Regions from separate parts of the Mesorhizobium sp. M1142 genome, predicted to be linked through region 3. Evidence: predicted binding sites of a transcription regulator. Region 3 holds the regulator's gene; each other region holds the start of a gene.
What was found. Region 3 encodes PhoB, which activates phosphate uptake and scavenging genes when phosphate is short. Its sites were predicted from a motif close to TGTCATNNANCTGTCAT; they were not measured.

Region 1 (4,927 bases), on a different contig from region 3:
AGGCCTGCTCGCCGACGAGCTTGCGACGAAGCCAGGCGGAGAACTGGTCGACGAGGAAGATGGTGGTAAACAACAGCAGCACCAGTGCCAGCGTCTTGGCGCCAAAGCCGCGTGAGATGGAGAGCTTCAGCTCCTCGCCGATGCCGCCTCCGCCGACCGCGCCGATGATGGTCGAGATACGGACATTGATCTCGATCCTGAGCAGCGCGTAAGACATGAAATTGGGCAGCACCTGTGGCAGGCCGGCGAAGCGCACGCGCTCGAACCAGTTGGCGCCGACCGCGCGCAGGCCTTCGTCGGCGCGCATGTCGATGTTTTCGTTGATCTCGTAGAAGAGCTTGCCGAGGGCGCCGATCGAATGCAGGCCGATGGCGATGATGGCCGCGACCGGGCCAGTCGAGAGGATGGCTGCGAACAGGCCGGCAATGACGATCTCGGGGAAGGCGCGAAGCAGTTCCATGAAGCGCTTGACGACGAGCCTGAGCACCGGACTGGGTGTCAAATTGCGCGCGGCGATGAACGAGAACGGCACCGCAAAGACGAAGCCGATGAAAGTGGAAACCAGCGCCACGTTGAGCGTGGTGAGCATCAGCTCGAAATATTCGGGTAGGTAAAAACCGCCCCAGAGATAAACGCGGCCAAGCGGGAAGTTGAACTCCTGGCTGCCCTTGTCGTGCGGCGATGCGATGTCGAACAGCGCCCGCCAGACGTCGTTCCAGTCTTTGGGAACAAGCCAGCTAAGGAAATCCAGTATGTGCGGCAGCCGATCGAAGAAATGTCCGGCATTGGCCTCGTCGGCAAACCACATGGCTGTGCACATGGCGATAAGCAGCAAACCGATGCCGAGCGCCGTGTAGAACCGGCGCAAGGACGTCTGCCGTCGCCAGGAGTCGGCTGTCCGCCGGGTCGCGTCTGAACGGATCGTGGCTGAGATGGTCATGATCGGGCATGCAAAAAGGGCGGCGCTGGTAAGGCCGCCCTTTGCCACCGCATTCAGCCGCCGATCGCGGCTTTGCGGGCTTCGACGATGACGCTGTAGAAGTCCGGCTTCACAGGAACGTAGCCAGTGAAATCGCCGCCTTCGATGGCCTCGAAGCAGGGCTTGTCCTTGGCCGGCAGGCTGGTGAAGAAGTTGGCGAGCTTGGCGCTCATATCGCCACCGAGCGCGGTGCGCACGACCAGCGGGCCGTTCGGGATCAGGCCGGAGCGCCAGACTTCGACGAAATCGTTGGGGTCGACGGCGCCCTTGGCGACTTCCTTGTGGAAGGTGCCGGAGGTGTAGCCGTTCTTGAAGTCGCCAATGCCCGAGGAGTCGTCAACCGCAACATCGACCTTGCCGTCGCGAACGGCGAGGAGGTTGTTCTCGTGGCCGCCATTGAACTGGGTCGAGGCGAAGAAGGTTTCGTTCGAGGCGCCGGTGTCCTTCGGGATCTGGGTCAGCGGGATCAGATAACCGGAGGTCGAATCCGGGTCGGCATAGCCGAGCTTCTTGCCCTTTGCCGACTTGATGTCGGTGATGCCGGACGACTTCAGCGCCAGGCCGATCGAATAATAGCCGGTCGCGCCGTCGGTCTGCTGGGTGGTGAGGATCGGGGTCACGGCGTTCGGATCCTTGAGGTAGACGCTGGCATAGCCTGACGCGCCAAGCTCGGCGAAATCGAGGGTGCCGCCGAGCAGGCCCTGGATCACCCCGTCATAGTCGGCGGCCGGGAACAGCGAGACCTTCTCGAAGCCGAATTCGGACTTCAGGTGATCGGCGAGGCACTGAAAGTTGCGCAGCCGGTCCGCTTCATTTTCACCACCAAGGATGCCGATGCGGAATTCCTTGATATCCTGGGCGTGAGCGGCACTTGTTGCGATGGCGAGCAATGAAACCGCGCCAAAAACCATCTTCCTGAACATTATCTCTCTCCTGTTGGTTCCGGCTTCGCGCCGGAGCGTTCGAACTTTTGACGAGTGCCTTTGACGCGGGCGGGCGATCAGGCCGTTCTCAGTAGCCAGGGAACACGGGCTCGAGCGGTCCGGCGGATGCAGCGATTTTCTGTTTGACGGCGACACTGGTCGAAGTGATGGCCTCGGAGATTTCGCCGCCATTGCTGTCGGCGCCGTAGACCATGCGCACGGCCTCGCGGTTGAGGTCTTCGGGCGGGCCGTCGAAGACAACCTTGCCGGCGGCCATGCCGATGATACGGTTGCAATAGTTGCGGGCCGTATCAAGCGTATGCAGATTTGTGATGACGGTGATGCCTTCGCGCAAATTGATGTCCTGCAGCGAATCCATCACCACCTTGGCGTTGAGCGGATCGAGCGAGGCGATCGGCTCGTCCGCCAACAGCACCTTCGGCTGCTGCATCATGGCACGCGCAATAGCAACGCGCTGCTGCTGGCCGCCGGAAAGCGTGCCGGCGGGCTGCAGTACGGTGCGGGCGATGTCGAGACGCTCAAGGGCGGCAACAGCCTCGGCGCATTCACTGCGCGAGAACATGCCGAAGAGGTTGGACAGCGTCGAGCGGTGGTTGAGCCGGCCGAGCAGCACATTGGTCAGCACGTCCAGGCGCGGCACCAGATTGAACTGCTGGAAGATCATGGCGCAGTCGCGCTGCCATCGCCGGAGCGGCGAGCCGCGCAACCCGGAGACCTCGACGCCGTCGAACAGGATGGATCCCTGGCTGGGATCGATGAGGCGGTTGATCATGCGCAGAAGCGTCGATTTGCCGGCGCCCGAACGGCCGATGATGCCGACCATCTGACCGTGCGGGATCGCGATGTCGACATTGCTGACGGCGGTGTTCTTGCCGAACCGGCGGGTGACGCCGCGGATTTCGAGCGAAGCTGACATGGTGCAGGCTCCAGTCCAATCGCAATTGAAGGTCTGTTAACCCTCGCTAGCGCAGCCGCATGAACCTGCGGTGTCGGAACGATGTCAGTTTTGTTACTGCCCACAGGTACGCCTCGCCCGGGGAATTCATCCGCGCGCCTTTGGATCAGCCCAGGACAAGAAGCTCCTCGAAATGCTTCATGTCCTTGAAGCTGCAAAATGCCGGAGGCAGCAGCTCGATCACTGGAGCCTGACGGACGGCAGCGAGAGGCAATCATCGAATAGTTGTTGCCATTGCGTTATCCTTTCATCGTCGAGACGGCGGATCTGATAGGCGAAGGTTATGTGGAACGTGTAGCTGTCGTGGTCGGGATGCCGATATCCGAAGGGCGCCGACAAGGCATCGCGTCATGCGCGCAGGATACGCACGTCCTCATCGGTTGCGCCGGCAACGGTCAAGCCCGTCGGCACGACATCGACAACCCTGATCTTGAAGGCGCCGCGGCCTTCGAAGCCGTTCAGGCGTTCCTGATAGAGGCGGGTCATGTCGTCGATGCTGGTGTCGAGGGGCGCATCCTCAGGCCAATAGGGAGCCGGCGCCGATATTCGATGATGTCCTGGAACAGCGTCATGTGCAGGCTGGAGAGGCCAGCCGGTCGGTATCGGGCATGGCGCGCATCCGCTCACGCACTTCGACCACCACTGCCTCGGACGGCGAGCCGTCGACGAGATGGCAGACGACCGTGTTGCCGGGCTCGGTCAGGAAATTGCCAGAGGTGTCGTAGCGCCTGCCGAGATGCAGCGGAGGGGTCGGGTTCGAGCCGGCAAAGTATCCGGCGAGCGAAGGTTTGACTGAAACAGGCATTGCGATCTCCAGAGGAAAGGCCGCGTTCTGCCCCGACGATGTGTCAGGGACATGAAAACCGTGCCAAGAAGTAGAATATCAAAGGCAGGATTCGCCAAGCGATGCTGCCGGGGTTTGCACATCATCAAGATTGAAATAAAGATTCAAACTCGTATCAAAGAGAGGCTGCCTAATTGCTACGTTGGCGCCAGTGGTTGCGGCTGTATGCTGCAGGGGTAGTCGCTGCGATAAGTTTCACAGTGGCCCTGGTTTTGATGTCCGTATATCGGGTTGGTAGCTTGAACCATCCAATATCGGGATACTTGTACAATTATGCAAATGGGCGCGACGCGGCCATTATTCTAATGATTCTCATTTTTTTAATTGCGCTAGTTACGATAAATTTTGCAAATAAGATTGAGGAAAAAACCAAATCGCTTGTAGATATTGGTTATGACAAAAAAATTATAGAACTTATCAGGTTTAATCAGACTGGTGGTGCTATTCTTATCACGTTAGGATTTCTTTCTATTATTTTGGACATTTGCCCGAGCGGCTGACTTATTCGGGACGTCAACCCCCATGCTTCTCCAAAAACTGATTGGCCGACAGTTCCCGAAAATCGTCGAGCGCGGCGCGCAGCCGGGCGTGGTCCCAATCCCACCAGGCGAGCGCCTGGTAGCGCTCCGCGGTGCGGCGGTCGAAGCGCTCGCGGATCGGCTTGGCCGGCACGCCGCCGACGATGGTGTAGGGCGCGACGTCCTTCGACACCACGGCACCCGCACCGACCGCGGCGCCATCGCCGACGGTGATGCCGGGCAGGATGGTCGAGCCGTGGCCGAGCCAGGTGTCGTGGCCGATGGTGACGCGCTTGGCGCGGCGCTGGGCGAAGAATTCGCTCTCGTGCTCGGCGTCGTCCCAATAGTCCGAGGCGCGATAGGTGAAATGGTGCAGCGTCGGCCGCCAGGTCGGGTGGTTGGTGGCGTTGATGCGCACATTGGCGGCGATGTTGGCGAATTTGCCGATCGTCGCGCACCAGACGCCGCAGTCCTGCATCATGTAGGAATAGTCGCCCAACGCACTTTCCGAAATCCGGCAGCGCTCGGCGACTTCGGTCCAGCGGCCAAGCGTTGAGTTCTCTACTTCCGCCGTCTCGTGGATCAGCGGCGCCTCCGACAGTTTCCTCGTCATGCGGCGATTTTTCCGGCGGCGAAGGCGGTCACGTCGATTATACGGTCGGCCACCGCCTCGCGCACGTCGTGGTC
Region 2 (4,927 bases), on a different contig from region 3:
CTGTCCCAGCTGGTACGGAAGCCGGCCGCGCACCAGCTGCCGGCATAGGTGAACAGCTTGCCGCTGCCGAGGTCGAAGCTTGCGGTTGCCGACGACCCTTGCCGATACCAGGAGTTGGCCGGCTCCCACTCGTGGCAATAGACGCCGGCCGGTTCGCCGGCCACCATGTAGCGGGCCGCATCGAATGTGTGGATCGCCATATCGAGCAGCAGCACATGGCGCATCTCTTCGCGAAAACCGCCGAAATGCGGCGCAACGAAGAAATCGGCGTGGATGCTGGTTGGCGCACCAATGGCGCCGGAATCGAGAAAGCGCCGGATGCGCCTGACATTGGCGACATAGCGGCGGTTCTGCACGACGGCATGGATGCGGCCGGCGCTGCGGGCCGCCTCGACAATGGCACGCGCATTGTCCGGGCTGTCGGCCAGCGGCTTTTCGGTCAAGAGATGGCAATGGTGGGCAAAGGCGGAAAGCGCGACCTCGCGGCGGGCGGCGGGAACCACGACGTCGAATACCGCGTCGGGCCTGGTCTGGTCGAGCACGGCGTCGAGCTCGGTTCCGATGACGGCGCCGGAAAGCTCGTATTCGCGCGCCCTTGCCCGCGCCCTTTCGGCGTCGATATCGACCAGGCCGACAATGGCGAGCCCGTCGATCTGCTTGGCCGCATCGAGCCAGGCTTTGCTCATCGCGCCGCAGCCGACCAGGACGACATTGATCATCCAGCACTCCTCCCTCTCGGCCCCTCCAGACCGATCGTCACGGCGTTCACGGCAGGGCCGCAAACGTTCTTCCGTAAACGTTTACGAGAACACACCCGATGGCGTAGAATGTCAATTGGCCGATAGCGAAAAACGTGATGCCGGCTTGGCCTGAAGAGCGGCCGGTGCTAGCCAAGCAAGGGGGGAGAACTGTCCTTTGGCGTCCAGTATTCACGACCTTGCACGTCACCTGAATATTTCCATCGGCACGGTGTCGCGCGCGCTCAACGGCCGCGCCGACGTCAATGCCGACACGCGTCAGCGCGTGCTCGATGCGGCCAAGAAGCTGAACTATTCACCGAACCAGTCCGGCCGCAGCCTGCGGCGCGGCGCTACCCATTCGATCGCCTTCATGCTGCAGCCGCATCCGGGCGACCAGGAATATGGCGAGCCGTTCTTCATTCCGTTCCTGACCGGGTTGCAGGCCAAGCTCGCCGAAAGCGGCCTCGACCTGATCGTAGTGATGGGCGCGCCGGGCGACTATCAGCAGGAGCGCCTGCGCCGTGTCGTCGAGACGCGGCGGGCCGATGCGGTGGTGCTGGCCTGGACGCGGCGCGAGGACGAGCGCATCGACTATCTGACCCAGGCCGGTTTCCCGTTCGCAACGCTCGGCCGCAGCCGCACCGGCGGCGATTCCTATCCCTCGCTCGACCTCGATTTCGAAAAAGCCGGGGCTGACGCGGTCGATCGTCTCGTCGCGCGCGGTCACCGCCGCATCGCCGCCATCCGCCCGTCGCTCGACCTCAATTTCGGCTATCTGTTCCTCGCCGGCTATCGCAAGGCGTTGCGGCGGCACGGCATCGAGTTCGACCCCGAACTGATCGCCGACGGCTTCATCAACGAGGCCGGCGGCTACGCCGTGACGCCGAAGGTCATGCGCTCCAAGGACCCGCCGACGGCCATCATCTTCAACAACGACGCGATGGCGCTTGGCGGCTGCAAGGCTTTGGCCGAGGCGGGCATCAGGCCCGGCCACGACGTCGCGGTGATCGTCATCGTCGACACGCCGCTTTGCCGCTATTTTTCGCCGGCGCTGACCGGCTTCCGACCGGCGCTGGAGCCGATGGGCGAGCGGTTGGCCGAAATGCTGCTGGCATCGATTCCGGCTTACGCCGGCGCCGAAGGCGCACGCATCATCCGTGAAGTCTGGCCGCTGGAACTGATCGCGCGCGACAGCGATTGAATCGCGGCACTTCCCTTCTCCCCTTGGGGAGAAGGTGGCCGAGCCCACGGGTCTTGCCTTCGGCAAGCCAGAGGACAGGCTCAGCTCGGTCGGATGAGGGTGCTCCAGCTCGGCACCGAGGCACTCCGTCCAGCACCCCTCTTCCGTCTCGGCGCTGCGCGCCGATCCACCTGCTCCCACAAGGGACGAAGGAACAAGCGCCCTCTGTCACGCAAGTATCATGTTCGCGTCCTAGACCTTTTTCGGAAAGCGCTGGCGGCATGTCGATGCGACGCCCGCTTCGGCTGTTTTGTCACAAAGAGGATTTCCATGAAAAACCTGCACCGAAACGCGTCCCTCGCGGTCGCGCTGGCGATGTTCACCGCCTTGACTCCGGCCTTGGCTGAAAACGCAGCGACCGTCGGCGGCGTCAGCTTCGTCAACAAGGGCCTGGTCGGTGTCGGTCGCATCCCGGCCAGCCAAAGGGACAAGTTCGGCGAGACGTTTGGCTCCGGCTCGGGCATGGCGATCGACGCTGCCGGCTGGACGCATGGCGCCGATGGCTATAAGGGCTCGCTGTGGCTGCTGCCGGATCGTGGCTACAATGTCGTCGGCACCACCGATTACCGTCCGCGCATCAACACGATTGCCATCGAATTCGCCCAGATCGCACCGGGTGCGGCACCAGCCGCCGGCCAGGAACAGTCGGGCCTCAAGGCAACCCTTGCCGACACCATGCTTTTGACCGACGACAAGGGCGCCGACGCAACCGGCCTCGATCCGCTCAACGGCGTGCGCGCCGCGACCGACGACATGCCGATCCTGCCCGAAGCCAACGGCAAGCTCGCGCTCGATAACGAGGCGATCGTGCGGCTGCCCGACGGCACCATGTTCATCTCGGACGAATATGGTCCGAACATCTACCACTTCTCCGCCGATGGGCGTCTGATGTCGGCAACGCAGTCGCCGGCGGCGCTTGTCCCGATGCGTCATGGAACGCCGAACTTCGCGTCCAACAATCCGGGACCGGGCGCGGCAGACCCAGATCCGACGGATCCCGAAACCGGCCGTCAGAACAACCAGGGCCTCGAAGGCATGGCACTGACGCCGGACGGGAAGTTCCTGATCGCTGTGCTGCAATCGGCCCCCAGACAGGATGGCGGCGATTCCGCTTCGACGCGCCAGAACACGCGCGCGCTGGTCTACGATGCCTCGGATCCGGCCCAACTCAAGCTTGCGCATGAATATGTTGTGCCGCTGCCGGTGTTCACCGATGCCAAGGGCAAGACCAAGATTGCCGCGCAGAGCGAAATCGTGGCTCTGTCGGACAAGACCTTCCTGATGCTGGCGCGCGACAGCGGCAACGGCCAGGGGGTGAAGGGCGACACCTCGCTCTATCGCGAGATCAGCGTCGTCGATGTGTCGGCGGCAACCGACATCGCCGGCACCGAGTTCGACAAGGACAAGCCGGTTGCGCCCAAAGGTGAGCTCGATCCCTCGGTGACGCCGGCCAAGCTGACGCCGTTCATCGACATCAACGACAAGACCGAGCTCGGCCACTTCGGGCTGCACAATGGCGCGCCCAATGACCGCAACAACCTTTCGGAGAAGTGGGAGGCGATGTCGGTGGTGAGCGTCCTCGATCCAACACGGCCCGACGACTATTTCCTGTTCGTCGCCAACGACAATGACTTTCTCACCCAGGACGGCTTCCAGGTCGGCGCGGCCTACAAGGCCGAAGATGGCGCCGATGTCGACACGATGTTCCTGGTCTATCAGGTCACGCTTCCAGGCCTCGCCGGGAAGTAGCGACACCCCCAGGCAGGCGGACGCGCCGAACGCGTCCGCCTGCCTGGCACGATCGAACGGTCGGGCCCTTCAGTTGCGGCTCGCCGGCACAAGGATTGTGTTCTAGTGGGTTTGCAAAACCTAAGACTGATGATCCGTCGAAGGCACTTACCTCAACATCTCCGCGTCCTTTGGCACGCCCGCATCGATCGGCTCGGCCGTCCTGTCCGACACGGCGGCGATCTTCCCGGCGGCCGACAGGTTCGGGCGCACGAAGACCGGCGCGACGCCGTCGACGCGGCTGTAGAGGTCGATAATGTCCTGATTCATGAAGCGCACACAGCCGGAGGAAGCGTTCTTCCCGATGGAATCCCACTCCGGCGTGCCGTGCAGCCGGTACATCGTGTCCTTGCCGTCGCGGAAGAGATATAGCGCGCGTGCGCCCAGCGGGCTGTGCGGGCCGGGCGGCATGCCGTCCTTGTATTTCGCAAGTTCCGGCCGGCGCTGGATCATCTCCGGCGGCGGCGTCCAGACCGGCCACTTCTTCCTCGCCTGAACCACGGCGCTGCCGGTCCGAAACCGGCCTTGCCGAGGCTGACGCCATAGCGAATTGCCTTGCCGCCGTCGCGCACCAGATAGAGGAAGTGCTCGGAGGTATCGACGACGATCGTGCCGGGTTTTTCTCCGGTCGGATCGGACACGATTTGGCGCACGAATTTCGGATCGACCTTGGCTACCGGGATTGCCGGCAGTTGATAGCCCTCGTCGACGCGCGCCGCATACATACTTGCGGCATCGCCGAAAGCCGGATCGCTTGGCGCCGCGGTCACTGGCGGCGCCGCTACGTCCGTCGTGGTGCACGCCGAAAGAGCCACGGAGGCCGCGCCCAAAGCGGATGCACCAAGAAACGCACGCCGGTTCAGGCGCTCAAAAAACAGCGGAATATCGGACATGAACCCCCGGCTTGCCCATGAGATCTAGGAAAGATGCGGCCCCACGCGTGCAGGATCAATATACGATTCCGGAAGCTTTGAGAACATGATTGGATCAAGGCACGCCAGGCGGAATTCGCAACGCTGCGTCGACCTGTCTCGTTAAATCGGCAATCATTGCGGACCGGACTCAAGATAGCCTTCGCCGAGTTGCCTGCCATGGACGACAAGATGCCCGCACGCCGGCGGACCAGCGACCTCACCAGTGGACCTATCCCGCGTACATT
Region 3 (4,927 bases):
ATCGCGGGCAGCCTGCTGATGACGATCATCGCCGTTGTCGTCGGCACGCCGATCGGCGTGCTGGCGGGAACCTACATGGCCGAGTATGGACGCTTTTCGCGCATCACCACCGTCGTCCGCTTCATCAACGACATCCTGTTGTCGGCGCCGTCGATCATCATCGGCTTGTTCGTCTATGAATTGATGGTGCGGCCAATGGGACATTTCTCGGCCATTGCCGGCGCCGTGGCGCTTGCCATCCTGGTCATTCCGGTGGTCGTGCGCACCACTGAAGACATGCTCAACCTGGTGCCGAACGCGTTGCGTGAAGCCGGTGCCGCGATCGGCGCGCCGCGCTGGGTGGTGATCCGTTCGGTCGCCTACCGCGCCGCATTGTCCGGCATCGTCACCGGCATATTGCTGGCGATAGCACGCATTTCCGGCGAGACGGCGCCGCTGCTCTTCACCGCGCTCAACAACCAGTTCTGGAGCAGCAATATCAACGCGCCGATGGCCAGCCTGCCGGTGACCATCTTCCAGTTCGCTCTCAGCCCTTACGAGGAATGGCAGCAACTGGCGTGGACCGGCGCACTCATAATCACCCTGACGGTTCTGGGCTTGAGCATCCTCGCCCGCAGCCTTACCGGACGCAGAGAGGACAGATGACACAGATGTTGTCCCCGGACATGACGATGACCGAAACGGTCACCGAGAAGACGAAGATCGAGGTCAAGAACCTCAACTTCTACTACGGCCAGAGCAAGGCGCTGAAGGACATCAGCCTGTCGCTGCCCGAGCGCAGCGTCACGGCCTTCATCGGCCCTTCGGGTTGCGGGAAATCGACGCTGCTGCGCGTCTTCAACCGCATCTACGAGCTCTACCCGAAACAGACCGCCGAGGGCCAGGTGCTGCTCGACGGCAAGAACATTCTCGACCGGTCGCAGGATCTCAACCTCCTCAGGACAAAGATCGGCATGGTATTCCAGAAGCCGACGCCGTTCCCGATGTCGATCTACGAGAACATAGCCTTCGGCGTCAGGCTCTACGAGAATCTCGGCAAGTCCGAGATGGACGGCCGCGTCGAGCAAGCGTTGAAGCGGGCCGCGCTGTGGAGCGAGGTCAAGGACAAGCTAAACGCCAGCGGCTTGAGCCTGTCCGGCGGCCAGCAGCAGCGGCTCTGCATTGCCCGCACCGTGGCAGTGAAGCCGGAAGTCATTCTGCTCGACGAACCGGCTTCGGCCCTCGACCCGCTGTCGACGGCCAAGATCGAGGAACTGATCGACGAGCTGCAAGCCGACTACACGATCGTCATCGTCACCCACAACATGCAGCAAGCGGCGCGCGTGTCGCGCCAGACCGCCTTCATGTATCTGGGTGAACTGGTCGAGTTCGACCGGACCGAGAAGATATTCACGTCGCCCCGCGAGAAGCGCACGCAGGACTACATCACTGGCCGCTTCGGCTGAGCCGTTCCGATCATGCATATGAGGACAGGACCATGGGCGAACACACAGTCGCTTCTTTCGACGAGGATCTCGAGCAGATCAGCAAGCTGATCCGCGACATGGCCGACCTCGCCGGTTCGATGGTCGGCGGGGCGACCAAGGCCCTGTTGAATTCCGATAACGTGCTGGCGCAACGCGTCGTCTCCGACGACGCCATCATGGATGCGCGTCAACGCGAACTGGACGATCGCGCCATCACCCTGATCGCCAAGCGCCAGCCAATGGCTCACGATCTGCGCCATGTCGTCGGAGCGATCCGCATGGCCGGCGACCTCGAACGCATCGGCGACCTTGCCAAGAATATCGCCAAGCGTGTGAGCGCGGTCGGCCTCAGCGCCACGCCGCGCGACCTATCGCATTCCATCGATGCGATGGCGCAGCTAGTGCTCATCCAGGTGCAGGGCGTCATCGAGGAGTATGCTGCAGGCGATGCGGCCGCCTTGGCCAAGCTGCGCGCCGCCGACGAGCGTATCGACGTCAAATACACGTCCGTGTTCCGCGAGCTGTTAACCTACATGATGGAAGATCCGCGCAACATCACTGCTTGCACGCATCTGCTGTTCTGCGCCAAGAATCTCGAGCGGATCGGCGACCATGTCACCAACATCGCCGAAAATGCGTATTATGTGCTGACCGGCGAACAATTGCCGGTCAATCGTCCGAAGCAGGACGAAACGACAATGTCCGCGCCGGTGACATGATGGGGGTGCCCAGCCGATGATCGCACCACGCATAATGGTGGTGGAGGACGAGGAGCCGTTGGGCGTGCTGCTCCGCTACAATCTCGAATCCGAAGGCTACCAGGTCGAGGTGGTGACACGCGGCGACGAAGCCGAGATCCGTTTGCAGGAGAATGTGCCCGACCTTCTGGTGCTCGACTGGATGATACCGGCGGTTTCCGGCATCGAGCTCTGCCGCCGGTTGCGCGTGCGCCCCGAAACCGAGCGGCTGCCGATCATCATGCTGACCGCGCGCGGCGAGGAGAGCGATCGGGTGCGCGGTCTTTCGACCGGCGCCGACGACTATCTCGTCAAACCGTTTTCGACGCCGGAATTCATGGCCAGGGTCAAGGCGCTGCTGCGGCGCGCCAAGCCGGAAGTGCTGTCCAGCGTGCTGAAGGTCGGCGACATCGTGCTCGATCGCGAATCGCACAGGGTCTATCGCAAGAAGAGCGAAATCAGGCTCGGGCCGACCGAATTCCGGTTGCTCGAGTTCATGATGCGGCATCCGGGCCGCGTCTTCTCGCGTAGCCAGTTGCTCGATAATGTCTGGGGCGAGACGATCTACATCGACGAACGCACCGTCGACGTCCATGTCGGGCGGCTGCGTAAAGCCGTCAATAACGGCCGCATGCCGGATGTCATCCGCACCATCCGCGGTGCCGGCTATGCGATCAGGGAAGATTGACCCGCCTGGTCAGGCGACGTTCTTTCTGACGCCGGGCCTCATTTGCGCGCCCGGCGCGAAAATCTCCTGGTCGACGAAGCTTAACGCCCGCATCGCGCAGCCTTCGCGGATCAGCGGCAATTCGTTCGGCTCGGTATCGAAGGAGATCGAGCCCGAGTGCTGGCCGCCGGCGGTCTGGGCGATGGCCTTGCGCAAGGCCGGCTCGATCAGATCGAAGGCGGCGGCACTGGCGCCGACCATCGCGACCGGTGCCGGATCGATCAGCGCGAACAGCGAGCCGAGACCGAAACCCAGCGCTTCGCCGGCCTTGCGGTAGGCCTCGCGTTCCGGCCCATCCTTCTCGCGCGCGCGGGCGGCCAGCGCGCGCATGTCGGCGTCGCTGACGTCGGCGATAGGTTCGCTGTCTTCGCTCATCTGCCTGGCGTTGCGCCAGATGGCATAGTTGCCGGCATAGGCTTCGATGCAGCCGCGCCGCCCGCAACGGCAGAGCGCTCCGCCCGGACGATGGATCATGTGGCCAAATTCGCCGCCCGAGGAATGCGTCCCGGTGAACAGTTCGCCCTTCAGCACAAGCCCCATACCGATGCCATGCGAAAGCAGGATGGCGATGAAGTCGTCGCGATAGCGATCCGGATCGCGCCAGCGCAAAGCCACCGCCATCATATTGCAGTCGTTCTCCACCGTGGCCGGGATACCGAATTCGTCTTCCAGCATGTCGGCAAAGGCGATGTCGGTCTGCGGCGTGATCGGCGACCACAGCATGGCGCGTGCAGGGGAGTCGGTAATGCCCTGAATCGCCAGGGCGATGCGGGCGACACTGCGGGCGTCAAGGTCTGGGTCCTCGAGCCGGCGCCGGACGATGGCCATGCATTCGCGGATCAGCTCGTCGCGCGGCATGGTCAGCGTGTCCAGCCGGCGCTGTTCCTCGGCGACCACCTGTCCCGCATAGTCGATAATGGCGGCCGACAGGAAATTCAGTGACAACACCACGGTCAGCACCGCCGCCGCTTCCGGGTTGAGGGCGAGGCCGACCTGCGGACGACCGCGTTTCAACGAAACGGCCTCACTTGCCTTGCTCTCGGCGAGGATGCCTTCCCGTATCAGGTCGGAGGAGATCGCCGATATGGTTGAATGACTGAGGCCGGTGGTGGCTGCGATCTCCGTACGCGACGGCTGGCCGGCCCGGCGCACCGCCGAGATCACCATCGCCCGGTTGCGCCGGCGCAAATCGTCGTGGCGGATTCCGACCGACATCGTTTTGCTTTCCTCCCGGTTGCCGCGGCCGCTCATGAACCGGAAGCCGTCGGTAATGTCCGACAAATAGTGTCGGATGCGGCAAATAGTGTCAGATGCAGGTGGCGCTGTCATCGTTTATTCCGACGCTCGAAAAAACTCGCACAGTCATCAAAATCCATCACAATCGATGTTGACAGCAGCCGGAGATCGGGCCAGTATTTTTTCGAGGCTCGAAAAAATTAGAGCTTCTAAGCTGGTCGTTGAGCAATTGGTCACGCCGTACGCGGCGCAGGGAGGATATGATGAAGAAATTCACGACCGCCATTCTGGCGGGTGTCGCCATGACGCTGGCGCTGGCGTCGGTGGCGCAGGCGAAAGACAAGGTCATCGGCGTTTCCTGGTCGAACTTCCAGGAAGAGCGCTGGAAGACCGACGAGGCCGCAATGAAGGCGGCCATCGAGGCCGCCGGCGACAAGTATATTTCCGCCGACGCACAGTCCAACCCCGGCAAGCAGCTCACCGACGTCGAGAGCCTGATCTCGCAGGGTGCCAATGCGCTGATCATCCTGGCACAGGATGCCTCGGCCATCGGGCCGGCCGTGCAGAAGGCACTGGACGAAGGCATCCCGGTCGTCGGCTATGACCGGCTGATCGAGAACAAGGACGTGTTCTATCTGACCTTCGACAACAAGGAAGTCGGCCGCATGCAGGCCCGCGAAGTCTTCAAGGTGAAGCCGGAAGGCAACTACGTCTTCATCAAGGGTTCGGGTTCCGATCCGAATGCCGATTTCCTGTTTGCC
Region 4 (4,927 bases), on a different contig from region 3:
GCCGCGCCACCGCTGGCGCCGGAATTGCCCGACGCCAACCGCGAAGGCCTGTCCTTCCTGACGCTGGTCGCCATCGTCGTGCTGGCGGGCCTGTCGCATTTGACCGGAGCGCCGATCTTCATCACCATCGGCCTTTTGGCGACAGCCATGGCCGGGCTCGCCATGCATCTGCGCAACAGGCGCACCGAGCGCCGCGCAGTGGCCCTGCTCGATGCCACCACCGCCCGCAGCCGCGCCGAAATCGAGACGCTGGCCGACCGCATGTGGGAGATGCAGGAGAGCGAGGAGCGCTTTCGCGGTCTGATCGATGCACTCGGCGATCTCGTCGTCCACCGCGACCGCGACGGCCACATTGTCTACGCCAACAAGGTTTTCGCCGACCTTGTCGAAACCGACCAGCGCGAGCTTGCCGGCAAGGCCCTGGCCGAACTAGGCATCGATGTCGGCATCGTCCCCGACGCCGCCTTTTCCGACCATGAATGCCTGAGTTCCACCGACGTCGCCATTCGCACGCCGGACGGTCCACGCTGGTTCTCTTGGATCGAGCTGTCGGTGCGCGACAAGGACAGCGGCGCCGTTTCGCATCGCGCCATCGCCCGCGACATCACCGCCCGCAAGCGCGCCGAATCCTCGCTGATCACCGCCCGCGAGCGGGCCGAATATGCGAGCCAGGCCAAATCGCGTTTCCTCGCTACCGTCAGCCACGAGATCCGCACGCCGATGAACGGCATCATGGGCATGGCCCGGCTTCTCGCCGACACCAGCCTTTCGCCCGAGCAGCGGACCTATGTCGGCGCCATCTCGACCTCGGCCAGCGCGCTGCTGGCGCTAATCGAGGACCTGCTCGACTACTCCAAGATCGAGGCCGGCCGCTTCGATCCCGAACCGCAGCCGATGTCGGTGCGTGAGATCGCCGACAATGTCGTCGAGCTTTTGGCGGCGCGGGCTTTTGCCAAGGATATCGGCCTCGGCTGTCATGTCGAACCCGACGTGCCGCAGCTGATCACCGCCGACCCCGGCAGGGTCAGGCAGGTGCTGCTCAACCTCATCGGCAACGCCGTCAAGTTCACCGACAGCGGCGGCGTCCTGGCAAGCATCGCCCGCGTCCGCACCGAAATCACCGACCGCATCCGCTTCACCATCACCGACACCGGCCCCGGTCTGCGCGAGGAGGACATGGAGCGTATCTTCGAGGACTTTGAACAGGCTGACGGCACCTCGACCCGTGCGCATGGCGGTGCCGGCCTCGGTCTTGCCATTTCCAAGCGCCTGGTGACCGCCATGGGCGGCACCATCTCTGTGTCGAGCCGCCTTGGCCAGGGATCTGAATTCGTCTTCGAGATTCCCGCTATTTCCGCCGTCGAGGCGCCGCAGATCCGCGAGAACCCGCTGTCGGGCCGGCATGCGGTGATCGTGTCGAAGAACCCGGTCGAGGCCGAAGCCATCGCCCGCACCATTCGCGCCAATGGCGGCACGGTCGATCTGGCCACCGCCGCCGCCCAGGCCACCGCTTTCGCCGAGGGCTGTGACGTGCTGCTGATCGATGCTGCCATGGAGCAAAGCGACGGCAGGCTGCTCAGGCGCCTGCGCCAGAGCGGATTTGCCGAGTGCGAGGCAGTGACGCTGATCGCGCCGACCGACCGCGGCATGCTTGGCGAATTCCGTGCCAATGGTTACGCCACCTTCCTGGCGAGGCCGGTGCGCGGCGAGACACTGCTGCGCGTGCTTTTGACCAGCCACGCGCCGGTCATCGCCGAGCCGCAACTGCAAAGGCGCGGCGCGCAGGCGGGGCATGCCATTGGCGCCCGCCAGCAGGGCCTGTCGGTGCTGATCGCCGAGGACAACGACATCAATGCCATGCTGGCCCGCGCCACGCTGCTGAAGGCCGGGCATCGCGTGAAAGTGGTCGGCAACGGCAAGGCCGCGGTCGAGGCGGTCATCAGCACCGGCCACAAGCACCGCTACGACGTGGTGCTGATGGACTTGCACATGCCTGTCATGGACGGCCTGGACGCCATCGCCGCCATCCGCCGCCATGAGGAGGAGACCGCGGTGCCGCCGGTGCCGATCATGGTGCTGTCGGCCGACAGCCAGGAAAAGACCCGCCACGCCGTGCTCGCTCACGGTGCCAGCGGCTTCGTCACCAAGCCGCTCGACCCCGATGCCCTGGTTCATGCCGTCGAGGGGCAAGTGGCCGCCTGAGGCACAACATAGACGGTTGATAGATTACCCAGCCGACGAAGTATTGCCCGCAGAGCCGTATCACGGTACTGTCACAATCCTGTTGCACCTACACCGTATCCCCGTGCCAAGAGGGATGGCTCGAAGGAGAATCACTCGTGCATACAGTCATGCCGGAATGTGATGCTCGGCCGAACGCCAGCGGGCCTTTGCTCGTCGGCCGGAACGCCGATGCCGTCATAAAAGGCGCATCGCTCGGCCGCATCGGCAATCTCGAAGTGCGGCTCGCCCGCAACGAGGCCGAGATCGCTGCCGCGCAGGAAGTGCGCTACCGGGTGTTCTACGACGAGCTTGGTGCCAGGAAGGACCTGTTCCAGATGCAGGACCGCCGCGATGCCGATCGCTTCGATCCCCTCTGCGATCATCTGCTTGTGTTCGATACTTCGCTTTCCGGCCCCGAGCATCGCCGCATCGTCGGCACCTACCGCCTGCTGCGGCAGGAGATTGCCGCAGCGGCCGGCGGCTTCTATTCCGAAGGCGAATTCGAGCTGACCAAGCTGATCGCGCGGCATCCCGGCCAGCGGTTCCTCGAGCTCGGCCGCTCCTGCGTTCTGCCGGAATACCGCTCGAAGCGCACCATCGAGGCGCTGTGGCAAGGCATCTGGGCCTATATCAACCATTACGGCATCGGCGTGATGACCGGCTGCGCGTCGTTCCACGGCACCGTGCCGGCGGCACATGCCGAGGCGTTGACCTATCTTGCCCACCACTGCCGGACGAATTCATCCTGGGACGTGCGCGCCGTCGCCGGGCGCTATTGTTCCATGGACCTGATGCCGATCGAGGCCGTCAACACCAAGGCGGCGATCGCCGCGATGCCGCCGCTGGTCAAGGGCTATCTGCGCGTCGGCGCGCGCATCGGCGACGGCTGCGTCATCGACCGTGAATTCTCGACCGTCGACGTGTTCGTGGTGATGCCGGTCAAGGAGATCGGTGCCCGCTACGTCAATTATTATGGCGGAGAAGCGCAGCGGTTTGCGGCCTGAGTAGGGGAGAGAAGGCAACGGCCGGAGTAGGCAAGTGCTCTGCTCTATTTTACCCGACGTAGCGGTATTCCCTACTCCCGTACTGCCTATTCCCCTACTCTCCTAACTTACGCATCCTTCTCAGCTTGCTCATTCACCGGCCCCGGCTCCACCGGCGCTTCGCTCGCCACATGCTTGGGGCCGCCCTTGGCGACGCCGACCATGGCCGGCCGCAGCACACGCTCGCCGATCGAATAGCCGGGCTGCACGACCTGCACGACTGTGTTGGCCGGTACGTCGGGATTGGGCACCTCGAACATCGCCTGGTGGAAATTCGGATCGAATTTCTCGCCCTCGGGCTCAAGCTTCTTCACGCCGTGACGTTCAAGCGCCGACAGCATGGCGCGCTCGGTGATCTCGACGCCGTCGATCAGCGCCTTGAAACCGGCATCGTCCGAAGCCTTGGCCTCCTCCGGGATGGCATCCAGAGCGCGGCGCAGATTGTCTGACACCGAAAGCATGTCGCGGGCAAAGTTGGCAACCGCATAGGCGCGCGCATCGTGCACGTCGCGGGCGGTGCGGCGGCGCAAATTCTCCATGTCGGCCGCGACGCGCAGCGCGCGATCCTTCAGCTCTTCGTTTTCCTTCAGAAGCCGCACAAGCGCTTCATAGTCGCTGTCGACGCCGCCTTCCCTTGGCTCCGCGGCAGCCTCGGTCTTCTCGGCTTCATCGGGCGCGCGTTCGTCTTTTGCCTGGTCGCTCATCGCCGTTTCCCGTCATTTTCGAATGGTGTGGATTTGCGCCCGATATCGAGGTTTGGCGGCCAAAAATCAAGGGGCAAGCGATACTGCAGCCGCTGGCCACGGCTTGAGGGCGAACAGCGGAGACTTTTCGATTTTAATTCAAACTTTACCGTATCCGACGGCTTTGCTTGCCAGGCTACTACAATGCGGGAACCATTCCTCCTGTGGAAGAGTTTCGAAGCCGACACAGGATTTTGGAAGATGTCCCGCACCAATGGCGAAAAGCACGACGCGCTCGCCGTCGATATCCGGCGCCAGCTCGGCAATGAGACCACCAAGCGCTTCCTGCGCACCCTGCCGGCATTCCGCACGGAGACGGATATTCCCGACCGCCTGAAGAAATTGCTCGACCGCCTGGATGGCATCGAAACCAACATGGTCGCAGGCGGGCGCCGTCGGTAGGCGCCGTTGCCGGCGACGCGCCCGGCGACTGTGGCCGGGATTCGTCGCATCGCGCGACATTTACCCGCAGTAACTTTGCGTGATCTCCGTCTTGCGGCAGCGCCCTGCTCCGCCTATGTTTCATAATGAACATGATTTCCCCCGAAGCTGTGGCAAACAGCAAGCGCGCCTGGTTGAAAATCCTGTCGCGCTATAAAAAGCCCGACAGGCGTCGCAGCGCCGTCGAACTCGCCATCACCCTCATCCCTTTCGCCACGCTGTGGGCATTGTCCTCGGCCGCCTATGCCTATGGCCATTGGTGGGGTCTGGTCCTCATCCTTCCGGCCGCCGGCTTTCTGGTGCGGATCTTCATGATCCAGCACGATTGCGGTCACGGCTCCTTCTTTGCCAATCGCTATGCCGACGACTGGATCGGCCGTGTGCTTGGCGTGCTAACGCTGACGCCCTACGATTGCTGGCGCCGCGCCCACGCAACCCATCACGCCAGCGCAGGCAATCTCGACGAGCGCGGCACCG

Region 1: phnC (phosphonate ABC transporter ATP-binding protein) is a predicted target of PhoB. The motif match lies at 2,921-2,937, and genes of this name have one in related genera.
Region 2: NKH42_RS19485 (esterase-like activity of phytase family protein) is a predicted target of PhoB. The motif match lies at 2,147-2,163, and genes of this name have one in related genera.
Region 4: olsB (l-ornithine N(alpha)-acyltransferase) is a predicted target of PhoB. The motif match lies at 2,272-2,288, and genes of this name have one in related genera.

The regions. Positions count from the first base shown of each region.
Region 1 is NZ_JAMYMK010000015.1:109,712-114,638, reverse strand. Features, by position in the region: gene phnE (phosphonate ABC transporter, permease protein PhnE) at 1-940, opposite strand, end outside; gene phnD (phosphonate ABC transporter substrate-binding protein) at 994-1,902, opposite strand; gene phnC (phosphonate ABC transporter ATP-binding protein) at 1,991-2,839, opposite strand; partial or broken gene NKH42_RS22775 (DUF1868 domain-containing protein) at 2,985-3,683, opposite strand; gene NKH42_RS22770 (DapH/DapD/GlmU-related protein) at 4,236-4,853, opposite strand; gene phnL (phosphonate C-P lyase system protein PhnL) at 4,850-4,927, opposite strand, start outside.
Region 2 is NZ_JAMYMK010000011.1:143,822-148,748, forward strand. Features, by position in the region: gene NKH42_RS19475 (Gfo/Idh/MocA family protein) at 1-719, opposite strand, end outside; gene NKH42_RS19480 (LacI family DNA-binding transcriptional regulator) at 916-1,941, shown strand; gene NKH42_RS19485 (esterase-like activity of phytase family protein) at 2,251-3,729, shown strand; partial or broken gene NKH42_RS19490 (L,D-transpeptidase) at 3,877-4,661, opposite strand; gene NKH42_RS19495 (MATE family efflux transporter) at 4,860-4,927, shown strand, end outside.
Region 3 is NZ_JAMYMK010000003.1:257,052-261,978, forward strand. Features, by position in the region: gene pstA (phosphate ABC transporter permease PstA) at 1-645, shown strand, start outside; gene pstB (phosphate ABC transporter ATP-binding protein PstB) at 642-1,445, shown strand; gene phoU (phosphate signaling complex protein PhoU) at 1,478-2,185, shown strand; gene phoB (phosphate regulon transcriptional regulator PhoB) at 2,202-2,891, shown strand; gene NKH42_RS07655 (ROK family protein) at 2,901-4,145, opposite strand; gene xylF (D-xylose ABC transporter substrate-binding protein) at 4,430-4,927, shown strand, end outside.
Region 4 is NZ_JAMYMK010000015.1:49,210-54,136, forward strand. Features, by position in the region: gene NKH42_RS22490 (hybrid sensor histidine kinase/response regulator) at 1-2,202, shown strand, start outside; gene olsB (l-ornithine N(alpha)-acyltransferase) at 2,352-3,227, shown strand; gene grpE (nucleotide exchange factor GrpE) at 3,335-3,970, opposite strand; gene NKH42_RS22505 (hypothetical protein) at 4,211-4,411, shown strand; gene NKH42_RS22510 (fatty acid desaturase) at 4,537-4,927, shown strand, end outside.